DNA from 2 places in the Humitalea sp. 24SJ18S-53 genome. Region 2 is predicted to be linked to the other one. Evidence: predicted binding sites of a transcription regulator. Region 2 holds the regulator's gene; the other holds the start of a gene.
What was found. The regulator LexA, encoded in region 2, represses DNA repair genes until DNA is damaged. The targets are predictions, from matches to a motif close to TGTTCTANNTANGTTC.
Positions count from the first base shown of each region.

Region 1: a site for LexA is predicted at 2,265-2,280, ahead of ACQW02_RS24245 (ImuA family protein). Genes of this name have one in related genera too.

Region 1 covers NZ_CP192599.1:5,040,872-5,048,880, reverse strand. The annotation lists gene ACQW02_RS24250 (DUF6504 family protein) at 1-1,425, opposite strand, end outside; gene ACQW02_RS24245 (ImuA family protein) at 1,422-2,159, opposite strand; gene ACQW02_RS24240 (Bug family tripartite tricarboxylate transporter substrate binding protein) at 2,412-3,389, opposite strand; gene ACQW02_RS24235 (HD domain-containing protein) at 3,422-4,084, opposite strand; gene ACQW02_RS24230 (Bug family tripartite tricarboxylate transporter substrate binding protein) at 4,093-5,067, opposite strand; gene ACQW02_RS24225 (LysR family transcriptional regulator) at 5,174-6,097, shown strand; gene ACQW02_RS24220 (FAD-dependent oxidoreductase) at 6,135-7,352, opposite strand; gene ACQW02_RS24215 (LysR family transcriptional regulator) at 7,448-8,009, shown strand, end outside.
Region 2 covers NZ_CP192599.1:1,738,157-1,746,165, forward strand. The annotation lists gene gltX (glutamate--tRNA ligase) at 1-8, opposite strand, end outside; gene ACQW02_RS08430 (ComEC/Rec2 family competence protein) at 99-2,255, shown strand; gene lexA (transcriptional repressor LexA) at 2,259-2,984, opposite strand; gene ACQW02_RS08440 (molybdopterin molybdotransferase MoeA) at 3,114-4,319, opposite strand; gene moaC (cyclic pyranopterin monophosphate synthase MoaC) at 4,324-4,755, opposite strand; gene trpC (indole-3-glycerol phosphate synthase TrpC) at 4,791-5,621, opposite strand; gene trpD (anthranilate phosphoribosyltransferase) at 5,624-6,649, opposite strand; gene ACQW02_RS08460 (alpha/beta fold hydrolase) at 6,783-7,628, opposite strand; gene ACQW02_RS08465 (hypothetical protein) at 7,668-8,009, opposite strand, start outside.

The DNA.
Region 1 (8,009 bases), 2.6 Mb from region 2:
GTGATAGTCGCGGGACGGCGGCAGCCTGGGGCCACGCCACCACGCGGGTTCCAGCCGCCGCGGCCCCTCGGCGCGCAGCACGCGCTGCGCGGTGCCGCGCCAGCGCAGCAGCGCGGGCGGGCCATCCGGCAAGGGCGCCACAACCTCGATAGGCTGCGGCCGGCGCAGCAGCAGCACCGGCGCGGCCGAAGCGGCCCAGCCCGCGGGCATGGCGGGCATGGCATCATGCGGGTCCAGCGGGGCGACCATATGCTCCGGCCAATGGCTGGCCAGGGGGGCCACGCGCTGCACCCGCACGCGCTGGCGCAGCCGGTCGAGCAACTGTGCCAGGACCTGCGCCGCGCCGTCATCGCGCCGGCCGCCGATGGCGAGCGCGGCCTGCAGGCCGGTCGCCATGGGATCGGTGGCGCGGGCCTCCAGCGCCATGCGTTCGAAGCCAAGGCCGGGTTCCAGCCGCTCCAGCCGATCGCGGAACAGGTGGCGCAGATGCGCCGGCGCGCGCGTCGGCTGGCCGGTGCCGATCGCCAGTTCCTGCACCATGCCATCCACCCGCCAGGCCAGCAGCACCACCTGCCGCGCCCCGCGCCCTGCTTCGCGCAGCTTGATGCACAAGGCTTCCAGCAGCCGGTCGAGCACCGCGTCGATGCCGGGGCGGGTGACGATCGGCTCCACGAAATCCCGCGCCACGACGAGGCCGGGCGGTGCCTGGACAGGGCGGATGGCCTCGCGCCGCTGCCCCGTGACGGCGTCGAGCCGGTGCAGCAGATCGGCCCCGAAGCGCCGTGCAAGGGGCGCGCGTGGCAATGCCAGCAGATCCCCGACGCTGCGCAGGCCGAAACGCATAAGCCGCAGCAGCAAGCCCGGTTCCAGCCGCAGCGCGAGGCCGAGCGGCAGCGGCCCGACCCGCGACGCCTCGGCCCCGCTTGCCACGATCGGGCCGTCGCATGTGCCCCGGGCCAGGGCGCCGGCGGTGGCCGCGGCGCCGGCCACCGCGCCACGCACGGCGAACCCCGCGCGCCGCAGCCGTGCCAGCGCGTCGTGCAGCAGGGGCGCCTCGCCACCCAGCAGATGGGCGCAGCCGGTCATGTCGAGCAGCAACCCATCCGGCTGGTCGGCCGCGGCGAGCGGGGTGTAGCGCCGCGCCCATAGCGCCAGGCTTTCCAGCATGCGCGCATCGCCGGCCGGATCGGCGGGACGGAGAATGAGTGCCGGCACGATGGCCTGAGCATCGGCCAGCGCCTGGCCAGCCCGCAGGCCGAGACCCGCCGCGGCATGGTCCACCGCCGCCAGCGCCCGCCGCGGTCCCTCGCTGGCCCAGGTGGCGAGAGGCAGGCCAGGCGGCAGATCAGGCTCCGCACGCCGGAGGCGGTCCGTGGCGAGGTCTGGCAAGTGCAGGGCCAGGAAGCGGCGGGCGTCGGGGATCATGCCGCTGCATCCCGCTCCATCCGCCCGGCCGCGGCACGCCAGGTCACCGCCCAGGGACCACCGGGCCTGCCGCCGCGCAGGCGCAGCAGCTCCAACTGCCAGCACGGGTCACCCATCCCGTGCCCGGCCCCGGCGGCATTCAGCGCGGAAATGCGCCACCGGCTGGCCGCGGCGCTGGGCGGCGGGTTGGCCATGTCAGGCCGCAGCAGCAGCCCGATGCCGCCGCCCGCCTCCGCCGCGAGTTGCAGCCGGCGGCTGGCGGTCAGGTCGAGTGCGGCCGCGGCCGGATCGGCGTGCCAGTCCGGTGCCAGCAGGGCGCCGGCGACGGCGGGGCAGCCCAGCGCCTCCTCCATCGCCCAGAGTGCGTCGGACCAGCGTTCGGCACGCAGCAGAATCAGCTTGGCGGGCAGCAGGCCGAAACGGGCGAGGCCCGGAGGCCAGGCGGTCAGCGCATCCGTGCCGGCCCCGATCCAGAGGACGGTGCCCCCGCTGCGGGCCAGCAGGACGGCCGCGAAAGCGGCGCCACAGCCGGGTTCGGCGGCCAGGATCTCGTGCAAGGTCGCGCGGGCGAGACCGCCGCCCGGCAGCCCGAGGCCGTCGCAGACGGGAATGGCGGCGGTGTCATGGGCGGCACGCCCGGCGCCCTCCAGCCGGATGACCCGCGCGCGCAGGGCGGCAAGCAGGGCAGGCTGGTCGATGGAAGGCCGATCCGGGACGGGCTGGGTTTTGGGCAAGGCCTTTGGCTACCGTGCCTGTTGCAGGCGGAACCGCCTCGACGAGAAGACCCGGGGCGCAAAGGGATCGGGTTCGGACATGGGCGGAGACTGGCCCAAAGATGGGAACAAATCAAGAACTCAACCGATCTCCGCCCAGGCCTCGTGGTGCCTCTGGAAAGCTTCAAATCCTCGGAAAAGGCGTCATGGGGTGAGGGTGCGTGACGCCTTCGGGCTGCCCATCAGCCCACGCCCCCGGGATCCGCCAGGCACTTATTGCCGCTCGATCCCGCCAGCCAGGGCCACGCTACGCCAGCGTTCCGTCTCCTCCGTGATCAGGCTTTGGAAGGCGGCGGGATCGAGGCCGCCGGGCTCCGAGCCGATGGAGGTGAGGAAGGCCTTCATGTCCTCCGTCGCCAGCGCCTTGCGCATCTCCGCATGCAGCCGCGTGATGATCGCATCCGGCGTGCCGCGCGGCGCCGCCAGGCCGTACCAACTGACCACGCCAAAGCCAGGAAGCCCGGCCTCGGCGAAGGTCGGCGTCCCTGGCAGCGCCGCGACGCGGCCGCCGCCGCTGATCGCGAGGGGGCGGATCTGCCCGCCCTGCAGGCTGCCCAAAGCCGATCCGATGGAGACGATCACCGCATCCACCGTGCCGGACAACACCGCCGTCACGGCCTCGTTGGCGCCGCGGAAGGGCACGTGGAACAGCTTGACGCCGGCGGCCTGCTCGAAGGCCAGCGTGGCGAAATGCGGCGCGCTGCCGTTGCCGCCGGTGCCGTAGCTGATCTTCTCCGGCGTCGCCTTCGCCGCGGCGATGAAGGCGGCAAGGTCGCGGTGCGGCGCATTGGCGGAAACGCCGAGGAACAGCGGCGAGATCGCCGAAAGCGAGATCGGCCGGAAGGCCGTCGCCTGGTCGAAGGGCAGCCGGCTGAACAGGTAGGGCAGGGTCGAGAAGGAATTGTCGATCGCCAGCAGCGTGTGCCCGTCGGGCGCCGCGCGCGCGACCTCGGCCGCGCCGATGGAGCCGGTGGCGCCCGGCCGGTTCTCGACCACGAAAGGCTGGCCGAGTTGTTCCGACAGTTTCGCGCACATCCGGCGTGCAACGACATCCACGCCGCCGCCCGGCGACCAGCAGACCACCACGCGCACCGGGCGCGACGGCCAGGCGGGCTGCGCCGACACGGGGCGGACCAGGGCCGGCAGCGCCAGGCCGGCCAGCGCGGCCCGGCGACCGAGTTGCTTTGTCATTGTTGTCGTTCCTCCCCGTTGGTTTTGGCGCGTCAGTCGCGCAGCGCGCGTGGCACGATCTTGCGCGCGGCCAGGATGGGATCGCTGCTCGGATCCAACAGCCCGCAGCCGCCGGCGATCGACCACCAGAGGTGATCCGCCCGCTGCACGATCAGGCATTCCAGGCCGCGGATCAGGTGCTCGCCCTCCATGGAATGGGCCAGGGCGATATGCGCGATCGATTCCGGCAGCCCCACGGCGATGCAGATATGCGCGCCATAGACGGGATGCCGCAGCGACGGCGAACCATTCGCCGAAGGGTCGGTGGTCCAGCGCGCGCGGTTCGCCGGCTCGAACTCCCAAGCCTTGCCGACGTCGTGCAGCAGGCCGCCGGCCAGCACGATGTCGCGGTCGATCCGCACTTCCGGGTAGCTGGTGATGAAGTCGTCGGCGATGGCGAGCGCGATTCGCGTCACGCCACGCAGATGCGCCGCCTGGTTGCCGCGCTTCAGGGTGAACATGCCCGGATTGGCTTCGCCCGGCAGGTCGGTGATGCGGCCAAAGCTCGTCTCCGACAGCGCCAGGCACCAGGCGTCGATGCATTTGCGCCGCAGTTCCTCGTGCTGGATGTCTGCCAGTTCCGGCAGGTCCTCCAGCACGGAGGCACGCATTTCCGGGGTCACGTCGCGCCGGGGGCGACTGTCGAGAAATTCCATGTCGGTGCCTATTCGAGGGTGATGCCGAGGTCGCGGGTGACGCTTCCCCATTTGTCGATCTCGGCGCCGATGAAGGCGGCGTAGTCGTCCGGGCTGCCGTTGGCGGCGACGTAGCCGCTGCCGGCGAAACGCTCGCGCAATTGCGGCTCGCGCAGGGCCTCGGTGATCGCGGCATGCAGCCGGGCCACGACATCCGGCGGCGTGCCGGCGGGGGCGGAAATGCCGACCCAGCCCACGGCGGCGAAGCCGGGGACACCGGCCTCGGCCAGCGTCGGTGCGTCGGGGTAGAGGCTGCTGCGTTCGCTGCTGGTCACCGCAAGGACGCGCAGCGTGCCGGCGCGGACATGTGGCAGCGGGATGTCCACATTGATGATCAGCACGGGCACCTGCCCCGCCAGCACATCGGTGATCGCGGGCGCCGCGCCGCGATAGGGCACGTGCAGCAATTCGATCCCCGCCGCGCGTTGCAGCATGGCCATGGCGAGATGGCCCGACGAACCGCTGCCGGGACTGGCATAGCCGATCTGGTTGGGGCGTTCCCGCGCCATGTTCACCAGATCGGCAAAGCTGCGGGCCGGGAAGTTGGCGGTGACCACCAGCGCGTTCGGCATCGAGGCAAGCTGCGCGACATGGACGAAGCTGCTGCGCGAGTCATACGGCATCCGCGCGTAGAGGCCGTGGTTCATCGCGTTCTGGCCGTTGCCGGACGCCAGCAAGGTATAGCCATCCGGCGCCGCCCGGGCGACCGCCGCCGCACCGATGTTGCCATTCGCGCCGGGCCGGTTTTCCACAACAAAAGGCTGGCCCAGGCTGCGGCTCAACTGCTGCGCGACAAGCCGGGTGATGACGTCGTTGCTGCCGCCCGGCGGGAAGGGCACGACGATCGTCACGGGGCGGTCCGGCCAGGCAGCGGCGGCCGCGAAGGGCCGGCCGGCAGCCGCCATGGCCAGCGCGCCGAGCGCATGGCGTCGTGTCAGTCGCATCGCAGTTTCCTCACCCATCGGGCTCGTTCGGCCCGTCCCGGCAATTTGCCGCGACCGCATCAATGTGTGCAAATGCCGATATGATCAGAGTTCATGTTGCCTGGTTATGATCTTCGACCTGCGTGAGATGGCGGTCTTCCGGCACGTCATGGAACTCGGCAGCGTCACGGCCGCCGCCGCCGCGCTGAACATCTCGCAACCCGCGGTCAGCCGGACCTTGCAACAGGCCGAGCGCCGCCTGGGCTTCCCGCTCTTCGTTCGGCAGAAGAAGCGCCTGCTGCCGACGGCCGAGGCCCAGGCCATGTTCCCCGAACTTCTGGGCGCCTTTTCCGCGATCGAACTGGTGCAGCGCCTGGCCGGCGACCTACGCGCCGGGCGCGCGGGCATCCTGGCCATCGCCACGCTGTCGTCCCTGGCCAATGTGCTGCTGCCGGAGGCGATCCACCGCTTCCGCCAGCAGCGGCCGGACGCGTCCGTCGCGCTGGACACCTACAGCGCGCATGAGGTGATCGAATTGGTGGCGGGGCACCGCGCCGACCTCGGCGTGGTCATCGGCCCCGTCGGTCATGCCGGGCTGCTGGTTGGCGACCTCTGCGCCACGGAAGTCGCCTGCGTGATGCCGCATGGCCACCCGCTGACGGCATTGGCGGAAATCGGCCCAAAAGATCTTGAGGACCTGCCGCTGATCTGCCCCAGCCGTCACCTGGTCCTGGGCGAGGCGATCAAGCGGGCCTTCGCCGAGGCGAATGTGCCGTTCCGCCCCGCGGTCGAAGTGTCGCAGCAAAGCTCGGCTGGTGCATTGTTGCGGGCCGGTGCCGGGGTGGCGCTGATAGATGGCTTCGGGCTGATGGGCGCGCAACTGCACGACCTGCCGGTGCGACCTTTTCGGCCGGCCATCCAAAGCACCGCGCGACTGCTGCGCGCCCGGCTGCGGCCGATGTCACGGCTGGCGCAGGATTTCGTTGCCGTGCTGCGGCAGGTCGCGGTCGAGGAGGTGGCGCGCCGGCCAATGGCGGTCCGACCGGGGTGACAATTCCATGAGGGTTGTGGGCGGTCGGTCGCCGGCGTCACCCCGCGCCGAGGGCCGCCGACTGCGCCACGCTGTCGAGCATCGTGCTCTCCTTCAGGAAAGCCATCCTGCGCGCCGTATCGGTCCCCATCGCACGTAGCGCGGCGTTGCGGGCTTTCCGCGCCTCCGCATCGCGCAGTTCCAGCCTGGCCTTGATAAGCTGCGGCTGCTTCTGGAGGATCGCCTCGGCCAGCACGCGGCGCTGCCGGTCGTAGCGGTCGAGCGGGGTCGTATCGGCCGGCTCGGCATAGACCCGAGCGAGTTGCTCGGCGAGAAAAACAGCATCCTGGATGCCGAAATTCATCCCCAGCGCGCCGGTCGGCCCGTTCACATGCGCAGCGTCGCCAGCCAACAACACGCGTCCGAGCCGGAAAGTCCCGGCGACGCGCTGATGCACGCCATACAGGTTCGCGTGGAACACCGTCGCCCGGGCGCCCTCAGGCAGCAGGATGGCGAGCCTTTCGCTGCAACGGTCGAAGTTCCGCGCCTCATCCTCGGATAGGTTGGACATGGCGGGCATGGAGATCCGCCAGAATGGTTCCGCCCCCCCGTTCGGCGTGCGGAACAGCGTCGCCCATTGGTCGGGGTCGGCGAAATGGCAGGCGTCAGCATAGCCGTGCTGACCAAACGGATATTCGGTGGTCACCACGACAAAAAGTTCGGACAGGCTGTAGCCCTCGAACGAGATGCCGAGCGACTTGCGGATCGTGCTGCGGCCGCCATCGGCGCCGATCAGGAAGCGGCCCGTTTCCTCGCGCGTGCCGCCGGGCCCATCGACGGTGGCAACGACGCCGTCCTCGTCCTGCCGCAGCGCGGTGACGCGGCTGTTGAAGGCTACCTCGACCCCATGCGTCTTCAGCGCCTGCTGGATGATGCCGCAGAGGCGGTGCTGCTCCAGTTGCAGCCGGAACGGATGCCGCGTGAGCCCGGCGAGTTCGCCGAGTTCCAGCTTGATGATCGGCCCATCCATCCGGTCCCAGAACTGCCAGCAATCGACCCGATACCCCTGCGCCATCATCGGCACCTCAAGCCCCAGCTCCTCCAGCATGTCGAGCGTCGAGGGATGGGTGGAGGAGGCGCGCGGATCGGCGGCGAAGTCGGGCCCAGCCTCAAGCACGCGCACGGGGATGCCACGGCGGGCAAGCGAGAGAGCCGCGGTCATGCCGACCGGGCCTCCGCCGACGATCAGGGTTTGATCGGAACGGGTCGGGGCCACGCAGCCCTCCTTATCATGTGGGTCGTAGATCCTGGCGCGGTGAAGGTGCCGCGGGCATGCTGCCCGGCGTTCCTGTCTGCCAGGGTGGAGAAAGCATGAGCCTTGGTCTGATTCCGCAGATCAGCAACACGGCCGCGTTGCGCTATTTCTACGAGGTCGCGCAGCATGGCTCGTTCCGTGCCGCGAGCGAGAAGATCGACATCGCCGCCAGCGCCATACACCGCCAGATCCACTTGCTGGAGACGGAACTGGGCGCCGAACTGTTCGAGCGCGGCCGCGGTCGCGCCGGCTGTAGGCTGACGACGGCGGGTGAGGCGCTGATGTATCGCCTGCGCCTCGCCATGCGCGAACTCGCCACGGCGCGCGCGGAGATCGACGCATTGCAGGGGTTGCATCGCGGACGCATCGCGCTGGGCGTCAACGATACGTTGGGGCGAGAGTTCGCTGTCGATTTCATGGCCGAATTCTGCGCCACGCATCCCGGCGTGACCTTCGACGTGCGGACCGCCAATTCGCCCCAGTTGCTGGAGCTGCTGCTCCGGGACGAGGTCGATATCATCATCGCCTCCGGCCTGACGCCGCGACGGGAGTTGGAGGTCCTGGCTTCCAGCGCCACGCGCATTTTCGTCATGCTGCGCGACGACCATCCGCTCGCGC
Region 2 (8,009 bases):
ATGGTCATGGCGTGTGTCACGAAAGTCCAGGCATTGTCGCGCGGCCGTAGCACGCGCGATGCCGCGTGGCCTAGCGGGGCGCGCGCCTGAGCCAGGTTTTGGCCGGCCCGGCCGCGCGCTGGCCGGAAGCGGTGCGGTTGGCGCTGGCTGAATCCTGGCGCGACCTGCCGCCATTCCTCGCGGTCGCGATGGGGGCGGGGGTGCTGGCCTACTTCGCCGCGGCCAGCGAACCCGATCCGCGCTGGGTCTGGCTGCCGGTGCCGTTCCTGGCCGCGGCCGTCCTGCTGCTGCGCCGCGCGCCGCTGGCGGCCCTGGGCATCGGGCTGCTCGCTGCCGGGACCTTGGGCTTCGCCGTGGCGCTGTGGCACGCGGGCCGGGCCGCGCCGGTCGTGTCGCTGCCGACGCGGGCCACCCTCGTCACCGGTATCGTGCAGGCGGTCGATCTGCTGCCCGAGGGGCGTCGCGTCACCCTGGCCGAGGCCCGCCTCGATGGCGGCCATCCCATCCCGCGCTCCTTGCGCATCCGCCTGCGCGCCGGCGACGCCGCCCGTCCGGCGCCGGGGGACACGATCACCCTGCGCGCCCTGGTCCGCCCGCCCGCGCCGCCGGCCTTTCCGGGGGCCTGGGATTTCCAGCGCGCCGCCTTCTTCGCCGGGCAGGCGGGGTCGGGCTTCGGCATCGGCCCGGCCGAGGTCACCCCCGGCGATGGCGCCGCCCCACCTCTCGCCGGGCTGCGCGCCAGCATCGAGGCGCGCGTCACCGCCGCCTTGCCCGGCGCCACCGGCGCGATCGCCGGCGCCCTGCTGACGGGCGGGCAGAGCGCCATCCCGGCCGCCGACCTGACCGCCATGCGGGATTCCGGGCTGGCCCATCTGCTGTCCGTCTCCGGCCTGCATATCGGCATCGTGATGGGCCTGTCCTTCTGGCTCGCGCGCTTCGGCATCGCCTCGGTGCCCTGGCTGGCGCTGCGGGTGCCGGGCAAGCCGGTGGCCTCCGTCGTGGCGCTGGCGGCGGGGGCTGGCTACCTGGTCCTGACTGGGTTCCAGGTGCCGATGCTGCGCTCCTTCGCCATGGCGGCGCTGGTGACATTGGGGGTCATGCTGGGGCGCCGGGCGATCTCGCTGCGGGTCCTGGCCGTGGCGGCGGTGGCGGTGATGCTGGTCAATCCGGCGGCGGTGCTGGGCCCGTCCTTCCAGATGAGTTTCGCCGCCGTGCTCGCCCTGATCGCGGGGTATGAGGCCCTGCGCGGGCGGATCGCGCTGTGGCGCGGCGATGGCGCCTGGTGGCGGCGGGGGCTGCTGGTGGTGGCAGGGTTGATGCTGACCTCGGTGCTGGCCGGCGCCGCGACCACCCCCTTCGGCCTGTATCACTTTGGCCGGCTGCAGGTGTTTGGCGTCGCGGCGAATGCGCTGGCGGTGCCGATCACCTCGGTATTGGTGATGCCGGCGGGGATGCTGGCGCTGCTGTTGATGCCCTTCGGATTGGAAGGCATCGCCCTGGTCCCGATGGGCTGGGGGGTGGAGGCGATCCTCTGGGTCGCCCATGGCGTCGCCGCCTGGCCGGGGGCCGCGCTGGTCGCCCAGCCGCCGCCGGTGGCTGGGCTGGCGGTGCTGTCGGCCGGGTTCTGTTGGCTGTGCCTGTGGAAGCGGCCGGCGCGGCTTTGGGGCGTGCCCTTCATCCTGGCCGGGCTGCTGTCCGCCTATGTCGTGCGGCCGCCCGATGTGCTGGTCGCGGCCGATGCCCGCCAAGTGGCCCTGCGCGCCGATGGAGAGGTCTTTGTCTGGCGCGCCGCCGGCGCCAGCCGGATGGTGCGCGACATCTGGCTGCGCGGCTTTGGCGAGGACACCGCCGCCGAACTGCCCGCCAGCGACGCCGCTGGCGGGTTATTGGCCTGCACCACCGATCTGTGCCGGTTGCGCGCGACGCCGGGCGGGGCCGAGGCGGTGTTGGTCCGCCCGGCCCCCCCCGTCCGTGGCGCGGCCCGCGCCGGGGTCTATCCCGACCGGCTACCACCACCCCCCGGCGTCTGCGGCATCGCGGCGGTGGTCATCGCGCCCGAACCGATGCGCGGACGCTGCGACGGCAGCCAGGTGGTGGACCGGTTTTCCGTCTGGCGCGACGGCGCCCATGCCGTGTGGCTGGCGCCGGATGGCGCGCGGGTGGTCAGCGACCGCGATTATCGCGGCGACCGCCCCTGGGTGCCGGGGCGGCCGCTGCCGCGACCGTCCCTGCTGCCGATGGCCGAGGAAGGGTAGCGGTCAGTACGTCCTGACCAACCCCACCAGCCGCCCCTGCACCCGCACCCGATCCGGCCCAAAAATCCGCGTCTCATACCGCGGGTTCGCCGCTTCCAGCGCGATCGAATTGCCGCGCCGGCGCAGGCGCTTCAGGGTCACCTCGTTCTCATCCACCAGCGCCACCACGATGGCGCCGTTCTCTGCCGTATCGCCGCGGCGGATGATCACCTTGTCGCCATCCAGGATGCCGACGTCGATCATCGAATCGCCGGAGACTTCCAGCGCATAGTGTTCGCCGCCCGAGAGCATCGCGCTCGGCACCTCGATCGTGCTGCCGCTGTCGCGCAGCGCCTCGATCGGCTGGCCCGCGGCGATGCGGCCATAGAGCGGCAACGACACCGCCGCCGCGTCATTCGCCGCGCGCGCCGCCCCCGGCAGGTTGGGGGCAAAATTGCCGCGGATGACATTGGGGGTGAAGCCCACGCCATCGGGCGGCACAACCGTCAGGTCGGGCGTGCCGCTCTGCGTCCGGCTTTCCGGCACGCGGATGACCTCCAGCGCCCGGGCGCGATGGGCGCGGCGGCGCAGGAAGCCACGTTCCTCCAGCGCCGTGATCAGGCGATGGATGCCGGACTTGGATTTCAGCGACAGTGCCGCCTTCATCTCCTCGAACGACGGCGAATAGCCGGTCATGGCCAGGTGGCGGTCGATGAAGATCAGCAATTCGTGCTGCTTGCGGGTCAGCATAGGCGCGGACATCTCCCGAAAGGCGAATCGCCGCGAACAAAGCGGCAACCTGTGCCGATGTTCTAGGAAGGTTCCAAATCGCCCGTCAACCGTTTTCCACAGGCCAGGGGCTTGATTCGCAACAGTGAATCAAACGCCAAGGGCGCCCAGGTCGATCACCTCGACCGCGGCCCCCGCCGCCAGCGCCGGCGCCCGCACCGCGCGGCGCAGCAGCCCATCGGCACCGGCCAGGGTGCGCAGCATCGAACTGTCCTGCTTGGCCGCCGGCGTCGCGACCAGGCGGCCCGCGTCGTCGCGCGCCAGGGCGCAGCGCAGGTAGTCTTCCCGCCCGTCATTCTCGGCCAGGTCGACCCCGGCGATGGCGGGCTGGAACACCGGGTCGGTCGCGGCCTCACCACCCATCCGCCGCAGCGCGGGCATCAGGAACAGCACGGCGCAAACCAGGGCCGAGACCGGATTGCCCGGCAGCCCCAGCAGCGGCACGGACCCCAGGCGCCCCCAGATCAGCGGCTTGCCCGGCCGCATGGCGATGCGCCAGAAACCGCGTTCGAAGCCTTCGGGCGCCAGGGCCGATTGCACCAGGTCATGCGCGCCGACGCTCGCCCCCCCGGTGGTCACCAGCAGGTCGTGGCCGCGCACCGTCTCGGCCATGCCGGCAAAGGCGTCGGCGGTGTCGGCGGCGATCGGCAGGATGCTCGGCACCGCCCCCATGGCGCGGCACACCGCCGCCAGCGCATGGGCGTTGGACGACACGATGCCCCCGGGCGGCAGCGGTTCGCCGGGCAGGGCGATCTCATCCCCCGTCGCCAGGATCGCGATTCTGGCCGCGCGACGCACCGCAAGCCAGGGATGGTTGGCCGCGGCCGCCAGACCGATGTCGCGGGCGGTCAGCCGCCGGCCCGGGGCCAGCAAGGTGTCGCCAGCCGAAAAATCCAGCCCCGCGGGCCGCACCCAACGCCCGGCGCGGGGCTGTTCGCGCGCCATGACATGGCCATCGGCCTCCTCGGCATCCTCCTGCAACAGCAGCGCATCGGTGCCTGCCGGGATGAAGCCGCCGGTAAAAATCCGCACGGCCTGACCCGGACCAACCGTGCCCGCAAAAGGATGCCCGGCCGGGGCCGCGCCGATCACCGCCAGCGCCGCGCCAGGCACCGCATCGGCGGCGCGCAGGGCATACCCGTCCATCGCCGAGACATCCGCCGGCGGCTGGGTCAGCCGCGCCACCACGGCGCTGGCCAGCACGCGCCCGGCCGCCTCATGCAGCGCCACGACCTCGGCCGGCAGCGGCGACAGGGCGGCCAGGATTTTCGCCCGCGCTGCCTCGACCGACAGCATGGGCTCAGGCGGCATTGTATTCGCCGGACCGCCCGCCTGCCTTGTGGACCACGCGAACATCCTCGATCCGCATGGCGCGGTCGGCGGCCTTCAGCATGTCATAGACGGTCAGCGCGGCGACGGAGACGGCGGTCAGCGCCTCCATCTCCACGCCCGTCGGGCCGGTGGTCTTTACGGTCGCCTCGATCTCGACCGCATCGGGGGCCACGGTCACCAGGTCCACGGTCACCTTGGACAGCGCCAGCGGGTGGCACAGCGGGATCAAGTCGGCGGTGCGCTTGGCGGCCATGATGCCGGCCAGGCGGGCGACGCCCAGCACATCGCCCTTGCCGGCGCGCCCAGCCTCGACCAACGCCAGGGTGGCGGGCAGCATCACCACCCGGCCGCGGGCCGTGGCGATGCGGGCGGTCGGCGGCTTGTCCGACACATCGACCATCGCCGCCCGGCCGGCGGCGTCGAAATGCGTCAGGGTCACGCTGCCTCGACCATCGCGCGGGCGGCGGCTTCGACATCGGCCTCGCGCAACAGATGTTCGCCGACCAGGATGCAGCGGGCGCCGGCATCGGCCATGCGGCGCACATCGGCCGGGCCGCGCATCCCGGATTCGGCGACCGGCAGGCGTTCGGGCGGCACCAGCGGGGCCAGGCGCTCGGTGGTGGCAAGGTCGGTCACCAGGGTCCGCAGGTTGCGGTTGTTCACCCCGATCAGCCGGGTTTCCAGGCCAAGGGCGCGTTCCAGCTCACGCTCGTCATGCACTTCGGCCAGCACCGCCATGTCCAGGCTGCGGGCGACGGCTTCCAACTCGCGCGCCTGTTCGTCGGTCAGCGCCGCCATGATCAGCAGCACGCAATCGGCCCCCATCGCCCGGGCCTCGAACACCTGCCAGGGCGAGATCATGAAGTCCTTGCGCAGCACGGGCAGGGTGCAGGCGGCGCGGGCGGCGACCAGATCCTCGACCGAGCCTTGGAACCAGGGGCCGTCGGTCAGCACCGACAGGCAGGCGGCCCCACCGGCCTGGTAGGCTTTTGCCAGCGCCGCGGGCTCGAACGGGTCGCGGATCAGCCCGCCGGAGGGCGAGGCCTTCTTGATCTCGGCGATCAGCCCGATCCGCCCATCCGATAGCCGCTCGCACAAGGCGCCGACGAAATCGCGGATCTTCGGCGCGTGGCGCGCAGCGGATTCGACGGCCGACTGCGGCATGGCGGCGGCACGCAGCGCCACCTCCTTCGCCTTGTCGGCCAGGATGCGCTTCAGGACATCCGGGACGTCCGCATGCAGGTCGTAGGTCAAGATGTCGGGCATGGTCAGCCTGCTGGCGCGGTGAGGGGGGCGGTGGCGGTCTTCAATCGGTCGAGCACGTTCATCGCGGCACCGCTGTCCAGGCTCTGCGCCGCCAGCACCGCCCCCTCCCGCAGGTCGGCGGCACGGCCGGCGACGACCAGGGCGGCGGCGGCGTTCAGCACCACGCAGTCACGATAGGGGGTGCGCGCGCCTTCCAACAGGGCGAGCAGAGCCGCGGCATTCTCCGCCGGGTCGCCGCCCTTCAGCGTGCTGGCGGGCGCGCGCGGCAGGCCGGCATCCTCCGGCGAGACGCTGAATTCGTGCAGCAGCCCGTCGCGGATGGCGACCACCTGCGACGGCCCGGCGATGGTCAATTCGTCCAGCCCCTGGCCATGCACCAGCCAGGCCGATGTCGTGCCCAGCCGCAGCAGGGTCTCCGCCATCGGCCGCAGCCATTCCGGGGCAAAGGCGCCGGTCATCTGGCGCGTCACCCGCGCCGGATTGGCCATCGGCCCCAGCAGGTTGAAGATGGTCCGCGTGCCCAGTTCCACCCGTGGCCCGGCCGCATGGCGCAGGGCGGCGTGGTGGCGGGGCGCCATGAGGAAGACCATCCCCGCGCTGGCCAGCACCTGCGGCAGCCGCTCGATCGGCACATCCAGGGTGACGCCAAGGGCGGTCATCGCATCCGCCGCCCCGGATTTGGACGATAGCGCCCGGTTGCCGTGCTTGGCGACCGGCACGCCGGCCCCGGCCACGACCAGGGCCGCGGCGGTGGAGATATTCAGCGTGCCGGCCGAATCCCCCCCGGTGCCGACCACGTCGATGGCGTCCGGCGGCGCCTCGATCCCGGTCATGCGGGCGCGCATCGCGCGGACCGCGCCGGTCATTTCGGCCACCGTCTCACCCCGCACGCGCATGGCCATCAGCAGCCCGGCGATCTGCGCGGGCGTGGCTTCGCCCGCCATGATGATGCCAAAGGCGTGCTCGGCCTCGGACTCGGCCAGGCGCTCGCCGGCGGCCAGGCGCGCCAGGATGGGTTTCAGGGACATGGGCGCGTTTTGCCGGGGACGGGGTGTGTCACGCGCGGAGACGTCGCGCGGCGCGGCGGGCGCGTCAAGGATGCGGGTGGGCGGGATGGCGTCCGGGCGGGTGAAAAAGGCCGATGGGCCGGGCCTATCGTCATCATCGCGCGGCGATGAGGTCGCGCAGGATGAGGTTCAACGGCCCCGGCCGTTCCAACGGCACGTAGTGGCCGCAGTCCTGGACGATATGCAGGCGTCCTTGCGGCGTTGAACGGGCCTGCGCCGCGCTCGCCTCCGGACCTGGCATGCGGTCCTCCGCGCCGGTGACGATGATGACAGGGCGGGGAAAGGCCGCGAGGAACTGGTCTCGGCTCGGCCGGCTGTGAAAGGCGGTCACGCCCCGCGCGACATCCCGCGGCGACTGTCGAAGTGCCGCGCGCCTCGCGTCCCCGATCACCGCGCTGCTGGCGGCGCGGGAGAACAGCGGAGACCAGAAGCGTGCCCAGGCGTGGTCCAGCCCCTGGTCCCGAATGATCCCGAGCGCGGATGCGTGCAAGGCGGGGTCGGGCCGGTGCGCGGCCTTTGTCCCGATGAGCACCAGGGCTGCGATCCGCTCCGGTGCGGCGACCGCGACTTCGATCGCGCAGGACCCGCCCACCGAACAGCCGACCACGATCAGGCGATTGCCTGTCACGAGGCTCAGCGCCGCGGCGGCCCATGCCTGAACGCTGTCGCCGAAAGGGTAGAGGTTCGGCATGTGGGTCGCGCCCGGCAGCAGATCCTTCTGCCCCGCCCACATCGAGCCATCCAGCGGCAGGGCGTGCAGGAACAGCAGTTCCGGTTTCTGCTGCGTCGCCATGGCGGTTTCCTTCGCGATCTGGAGCACGGTCGCGCGCTTCGCGGGCGGGCAGGCTGGCCAGGTGGCGATCCAGCATCGCCTGCGGTGCCCGCCCATTTCGAGGGCGCCGCACAGCACCGCGCCATCCGTGCCGCGGAGTCCCATCATGGCCTGGATCGCATCCAAGCCTACGGTCGGCGCGCTGCCTTAGGCTGTCCACTTCGTGCAGGCCGCCAGGGATTTCATGTCGCCCACGACCCGCAGCGTCATGATCACATGCCCCGTCTTCACGTTGTACTTGCCGCCCGACAGGTACCACATGAACTCCAGCATCTCCTTGCTGGAGGTGAGCATGCCGTTCTCCAGCAGCCCGGGGCCGATGCAGCCCTCCAGGTGGGAGGGATAATTGGCCGGGTGGAAGAGGATGTTCTTGCGCTTGGTCGCCTCGACGGCTTTGCCGAGCCAGGGGTTGATGACATAGGAATCGTAGTGTGCATTCCAGTACATGGTGGAGTTCGGGTAGTCCTTCCCGCCCGCCATGGTCACGTA